2 regions of the Xanthomonas theicola genome follow, and region 1 is predicted to be linked to the other one. Evidence: riboswitches for the same ligand, from Rfam matches in the RefSeq annotation. Region 1 holds a riboswitch; the other holds the start of a gene.
The links. A riboswitch is a leader RNA that binds a small molecule or an ion and turns the genes downstream of it on or off. The one in region 1 is predicted to bind cobalamin.
Positions count from the first base shown of each region.

Region 1 (3,405 bases):
TGCCCTTGAACACCTTGTAGGCGCCCTTCTCCTTGGCCAGCGCCAGGCTGGCCTGGATGGTCAGGTAGTTGATGCGCTCGTACAGTGCGTCGCAGTAGTCCTCGGCCTGCCTGGAATTCCAGTCGATGCCCTTCTGCGCCAGCAGGTGGTGCCAGCCGAAGGTGCCCAGGCCGATGGCGCGGTACTTCTGGTTGGTGATGGTGGCCTGCGGCACCGGCAGGTCGTTGAGGTCGATGACGTTGTCGAGCATGCGCACCTGCACCCGGATCAGCCGTTCCAGCACGTCGGGCGAGAGCAGGTCCGGCTGCGCGGTGACCGCGCGGCCCAGGTTCACCGAGGACAGGTTGCACACGACGAAGTCGCCGGCCTGCTTGGTGGTCACGATCTGGTCGCCGCTGATCATCTCCTGGATGACCCGGGTCGGACTCATGTTCTGCAGGATCTCGGTGCACAGGTTGCTGGAATAGACCATGCCCTGGTGCTTGTTCGGGTTCATGCGATTGACTTCGTCGCGATAGAACATGAACGGGTTGCCGGTCTCCAGCTGGCTGACCATGATCCGCTTGAGCATGTCGATGGCCTTGACCACCTTGCGGCCGATGCGCTCGTCGGCGACCACGTCCTCGTAGCGGGCGCGGAAGCTGCCTTCGCCGCGCTTCTCGTCGAAGAAGTCCTGCAGGTACCAGCCCTTGACCTCCTTCACCTCGTGCGGGTCGAACAGGTACCACTCGCCGCGGCGTTCCACCGCTTCCATGAAGATGTCCGGCACGCAGACCGCGGTGAACACGTCGTGCGCGCGCAGGCGCTGGTCGCCGTTGTTCAGGCGCAGGTCCAGGAACGCCTCGATGTCGCGGTGCCAGATGTCCAGGTACACGGCGATGGCGCCCTTGCGCTGGCCGAGCTGGTCCACCGACACGGCGGTGTTGTTGAGCTGCTTGATCCACGGCACCACGCCGCCGCTGGAGTTCTTGACCCCGCGGATCGCCGAGCCGGACGAACGCACGTAGCCCAGGTAGGCGCCGACGCCGCCGCCGTGCTTGGACACGCGCGCCACGTCGGTGTTGGAGTCGTAGATGCCCTGCAGGCTGTCGTCGACGGTGTCGATGAAGCAGCTCGACAGCTGCCCGCCGATCTTGCCGGCGTTGGCCAGGGTCGGCGTGGCCACGGTCATGTACAGGTTGGACAGCGCCCAGTAGGCTTCGCCGACCAGCTGCATGCGGCGTTCGCGGCCGCCTTTGCCGGACTTGCCCTCGTCCTGCATCAGGTACAGCGCGATGGTCAGCCAGCGCTCCTGCGGCAGTTCGTAGACCTTGTGCGAGTTGTCGGTGGCCAGGTAGCGCGTGGCCAGCAGGTACAGGCCGTTGTAGGCGAACAGCTTGTCGCGCTCGGGGTCGATCATCCGGCCGGCTTCGGCCAGTTCGTCCTTGGAGTAGTTTTTGAGGATGTCGATCGAGTACACGCAGCGGTCGGCAAGGCTTTCCTGCAGGCCGACGTAGGAGCCGTACTTCTCGCCGGCATCGTAGAAGCGGTTTTTGCTGGCGCGCTTGTACAGGCGGTGCAGGTACAGGCGCGCGGCGAAGTACTCCCACTCCGGCGTGGCGATGTCCACGCGCGACTCGGCCTCGCGGATCAGGTAGTCGACCATCTCGTCGGCCGACAGGCTTTCCTTCTTCTCGACGAAGGCGAACGCCTTGCGCTCGTAGTCGGCCACGTCCAGCTGCGGGAACTCAGCGTGGATCCGGTCCAGGGTGCGCTGCAGGCGCGAGCGGTCGAAGGCCATGCGGCGGTTGCCGCCGTCCTTGACGATCCAGGTCACGGCGCGCTGGTCGTTGCTCGGCTCGGATGGGGTCGCGGCCGCGTCGGGCGGCGCAGCGGCGGCGGCAGTCGCGGCGGCGGCGCTGTCGTCGAGGGAGGAAGCGGCCGGCAGGCTGTGGGTCTGGCTCATGAAGGTCTCCAAGCGTGGTGCACCCGGCGGCCTGACCCCCGCAGGCAGCGGTCCGACCGGATCAGCAGGGTGGGGACGCGGCGCCGCAGCGACCGCGAGGCGCAGGTGCGAGCCTGCGGGCGGTCACCGTTGCACCGACCCTCTCCCCCCCGGAGATGCAACGGTCGGCGCCGCGCTGTGTGCTTCGCGCGGCTGTCGGCAGGTCTCGGGCTTATGGGCACGCGGCCGGTGGCCGGTTCCTGGCCCGTCGCTTCCCAGGGCAAGTGCCCCAGTGCGGGTGACGGGTTCGTTCCCAATTACCGCTGCGGGGCAGCGCCGGCCTGAGCACTCGCGCGCCGCACCGGCTTTCCTTTTGATCCCGCGGCCTGGTGGCCGCTGGAACCGACCACCACAAGATAGTGTGGTCGCCTGGCCGCGTCAACGCTAAATGTAGTTAAAAATGGAAAGCCAAGCCTGGCAACGGTTTGCCGCCGCGGCGCCGCCGGATGCCCGATCCAGGCCGCCGCCACGGTCCGGACGCACGCAGCGGAACGCCGCCGCGGCCCCGACGGCGGCGGCGCGCACGCACTGGCCAGCGCTGCGCCCGCTCCAGCGGGCGTGCGTCCATTAACCACTGCAGGCACCGTGCACGTGGCTGGCGGTACCGCACGGGGCATGCCGCAGCCGGTTCCGCCGCGCCGCGCGCGTGGCGCGGCGTCCGGCACGCGCGACTCAGTCGAGGACGACCAGGTTCACGTCGATGTTGCCGCGGGTCGCGTTGGAGTACGGGCAGACCTGGTGCGCCTTGTCGACCAGCGCCCGCAGTTCCTCGCGCGGCATGCCCGGCACGGCGATGCGCAGTTCCACCGCGATGCCGAAACCGTCGGGGATCTGGCCGATGCCGACGCTGCCTTCGATGCTGATCTGGCCAGGCAACTTCTGCTTTTGCTGCCCGGCCACCGCCTTCATCGCGCCGATGAAGCAAGCCGAATAGCCGGCCGCGAACAACTGCTCCGGATTGGTGCCGTCGCCGCCGGCGCCGCCCAGTTCGCGCGGGGTGGACAGCTTCACGTCCAGCGTCTGGTCGGAGGACACGGCGCGGCCTTCGCGGCCGCCGGTCGCGGTGACATGGGCGGTGTAGAGGATCTGTTCGGGTGAGGCCATGGTGGTTGCTCCTGGTGAGGCGCGTCGCGCCGGTTGATTGATAGCTATTTAATAGCACACGACTTAATTAACGAAACGTCATGGAACGGCGTCAGCTTCGTGGCAACGGCGTCAGCCGCCGCCCAGGTTGCCGCGCAAGGTCTCCACTTGCTGCTTGAGCTGGCGCAGGTCCTGCAGCGAGCACGCCGCCGCGCAGACCACCTGCTCGGGCACCGCGCCGGCCTTGCCGCGCAATGCGCGGCCGGCCGTGGTCAGGCGCACCACGACCTGGCGCTCGTCGTCGGCGGACCGCGTCCGGGTCACCAGGCCGCTCGCCT
Region 1 covers NZ_CP049017.1:4,592,229-4,595,633, reverse strand. Annotated here, with positions in the region: gene G4Q83_RS21415 (ribonucleoside-diphosphate reductase subunit alpha) at 1-1,945, opposite strand, end outside; cobalamin riboswitch at 2,126-2,346, opposite strand; gene G4Q83_RS21410 (organic hydroperoxide resistance protein) at 2,657-3,088, opposite strand; gene G4Q83_RS21405 (MarR family winged helix-turn-helix transcriptional regulator) at 3,200-3,405, opposite strand, start outside.

Region 2 (3,405 bases), 830 kb from region 1:
GGGGCGTGCGATTCGGATCGGCCTGCCGGACTGCCGGGGCCCGTCACAGGCGCCGACCGGCCCGGCGCACAGGCCGCCGGCGGCCGCTGCTAGACTCGCGCGATGTTCGCGTCCTCTTCGCTCACCGGCAGCAAGCCGGAGCAGTACGCCCAACTGCTCGCCCAGGCCCGCGCCCTGGTCGGCGGCGAGCCCGACCGCATCGCCAATGCCGCCAACCTGGCGGCATTGGTGTACCACGCGCTGCCGCGGCTGAACTGGGTCGGCTTCTATCTATACGACGGCAAGGAACTGGTGGTGGGGCCATTCCAGGGCCTGCCCGCCTGCGTGCGCATTCCGCTGCACAAGGGCGTGTGCGGCGCCGCCGCCAGTAGCGGCCAGACCCAGCGCATCGCCGATGTCGAGGCCTTTCCCGGGCATATCGCCTGCGATGCGGCGTCGCGCTCGGAACTGGTGGTGCCGCTGCTGCGCGATGGCACGTTGGTCGGCGTGTTCGACCTGGACAGTCCGGACCTGGCGCGCTTCGACGAGGATGACCAGCACGGCCTGGAGGCGATCGCCCGGGTCTACGTCGAGGCACTGCGGATGAGCCCGCGATGAGCACCGACAAGCTGCGCAACATCGGCCCCAAGAGCGCGGCCTGGCTGCGCCAGGTCGGCCTGCGCACGCAGCAGGACCTGGCCGCGGCCGGCGCGGTGGGCGCGTTCCTGAAGGTCAGGCGCGCCGGCTTCAAGCCCAGCCTCAATCTGCTGTACTCGCTGGAAGGCGCGCTGACCGGCTGCCACTGGCAGGAACTGCCCGAGGCGCGGCGCATGCAACTGCTCGGCGAACTGGAGACGGCCGCGGCGCAGTTGCCCGCACAGCGCGGCCTGCCGGTGGCCGGACCGGTGGCCACCACCCACTTCGACCGCGACGGCGACCGCAGCGACATGCCCTATGCGGACGACGCGTCCGGCGGCGATGCGTTCGACGCCGAACACGGGGACGAACGCGACGCCGATCGCCACGCCGGCGAGCGCGACGCCGACTGATCCGCGCGCGACCGCGGCGATCGCGTACAATCTCGCCGCTTCAAGGTGACCTGCCGGCCCCGGCCTGCAAGGTTGAAACGGGAAGCCGGTGCGTCTTGCGACAAGGCCGGCGCTGCCCCCGCAACGGTAAGCGATCCGCGCTGACGACTTGCGCCACTGTGCCTGGCATGGGAAGGCGTCGCAGCCGGGAGTTGACTCCCAGATCGCCAGCCCGGAGACCGGCCTTGCAGTCCACTGGTTGCGATGCGGAGGGCGTCGCGGCGTGCCGCGCCGCGTCTGGCGCCGTCCGCTCGCACCTTCCGTTCGCGACTCCTTCGCCGTCACAGCGCGCATCGGCGCGCCGGAGTTGCCCCATGCCGTCCCGCCTGCTTTCGGTCGCGATCGCGTCCGTCCTGTCCCTGCCCTCGCTGGCGCTCGCCGCCGATGCCGCCGCCGACCTGGACCAGGTCCTGGTCACCGCCACCCGCACCCAGATCTCGGTGGAGGACAGCGTGGTCCCGGCGCAGGTCATCGACCGCGCCGAGATCGAGCGCAGCCAGGCGACGTCGCTGGCGCAGCTGCTGCAGGGCCGCGCCGGCATCGGCGTCTCCAACCAGGGCGGGCTGGGCAAGCTGACCACGCTGAGCCTGCGCGGCAGCGAGTCGGACCACGTGCTGGTGCTGGTGGACGGCGTGCGCATCGGCTCGGCCAGCGCCGGCCTGGCCGCGTTCCAGGACCTGCCGTTGAGCCAGATCGAGCGCATCGAGATCGTGCGCGGCCCGCGCTCGAGTCTGTACGGCTCCGATGCGATCGGCGGCGTGATCCAGATCTTCACCCGCCGCGGCGGGCGGGGCCTGCAGCAGAACCTGCACCTGGGCGCCGGCAGCAACGGCCTGCGCGAAGCCAGCGCCGGCTTCAGCAACCGCGGCGAACGCGGCTGGCTGGCGGTGCAGGCCGGCTATCAAGACAGCGACGGCATCAACGCCTGCAACGGCTCGGCCACGCTGTTGGCCGGCTGCTTCGTCGACCAGCCGGACCGCGACGGCTACCGCAACGCCTCGCTCGGCGCGCGCGGCGGCTATGCGCTGAGCGACACCCTGCGCATCGAGGGGCAGGCGCTGAACATCGACAGCCGCAACGAATACGACGGCGACGCGCTGTTCGCCGGCAACGAGGCCGACAATACCCAGCAGGTGTTCGGCGGCAAGCTCGACTGGACCCCGTCCGAGCGCGTGCACGTGGCCGCCCAGCTCGGCCGCAACGCCGACCAGGCCGACAGCGACTACCGCGCCCCCGGCAGCAGCGCGCGCAGTTTCGTCAGCACGTTCGACAGCCGCCGCGACACCGCATCGCTACAGGGCGACTTCGGCTTGGCCGACGGCCATCTGCTCAGCGCCGGCGCCGACTGGCAGCGCGAGGAGGTCAGCGGCACCACCGCCTTCGACGTCGACCGGCGCGACAATACCGGCGTGTTCGCCGAGTACCAGGGCCGCATCGGCACGCAGCAGGTGCAGGCCAGCGTGCGCAGCGACGACAACGAGCAGTTCGGCCAGCACACCACCGGCAGCCTCGGCTGGGGCCTGGCGCTGGAGGGCGGTTTCAAACTCACCGCCAGCGTCGGCACCGGGTTCAAGGCGCCGACCTTCAACGACCTGTACTTCCCGTTCTCCGGCAACCCGCAGCTGAAGCCCGAGCAGTCCAAGAGCGGCAACCTGGGCGTGGCGCAGTACGCCGACGCCTGGAACTGGACCTTCAACGTGTACGAGAACCGCGTCGAGGACCTGATCTCCTACGACGCCGCCACCTTCCTGCCGGTCAACGTGGACCAAGCACGCATCCGCGGCGCCGAGCTGACCGGCTACGCCGCGCTGGCCGGCTGGGAACTGTCGGCGCAGCTGAGCCACACCGATCCGCGCAACCGCAGCGATGGCGGCAACCGCGACAACTGGCTGGCGCGGCGCGCGCACAACACCGCGCGGCTGGACGTGGACCGCGGCTTCGGCGCAGTCAAGCTCGGCGTGACCGCGTTCGGCAGCGGCCACCGCTACGACGACGCGGCCAACAGCGTGCGCGTGGCCGGCTACGGCACGCTGGACCTGCGCGTGGAATACGCGTTCGCGGCGGACTGGACGCTGCAGGCCAAGGCCAGCAACGTGTTCGACCGCGACTACCAGACCGTGAACTGGTACAACCAGCCCGGCCGCGAGTACGCGCTGGCCCTGCGCTACGCGCCGGCGGCACGCTGAGCTGGGAAGGGCTGCGCCACACGGCGCAGCCCTCCACACGAGCACCAATACGCATCCTGTGGGCCAGCCAACGTCGCTACAGCGCTCGGCTGTCGGGAACGCAAGCGCATTCCCAACTCAGGCATTTACAGTTGCTGCGATGCTGTGGGAGC
Region 2 covers NZ_CP049017.1:676,411-679,815, reverse strand. Annotated here, with positions in the region: gene G4Q83_RS02980 (GAF domain-containing protein) at 103-597, shown strand; gene G4Q83_RS02975 (TfoX/Sxy family protein) at 594-1,028, shown strand; cobalamin riboswitch at 1,055-1,269, shown strand; gene btuB (TonB-dependent vitamin B12 receptor) at 1,382-3,253, shown strand.
Region 2: it holds a riboswitch for cobalamin, as region 1 does, so the genes downstream of both, btuB (TonB-dependent vitamin B12 receptor) here and G4Q83_RS21415 (ribonucleoside-diphosphate reductase subunit alpha) in region 1, are expected to answer to the same signal.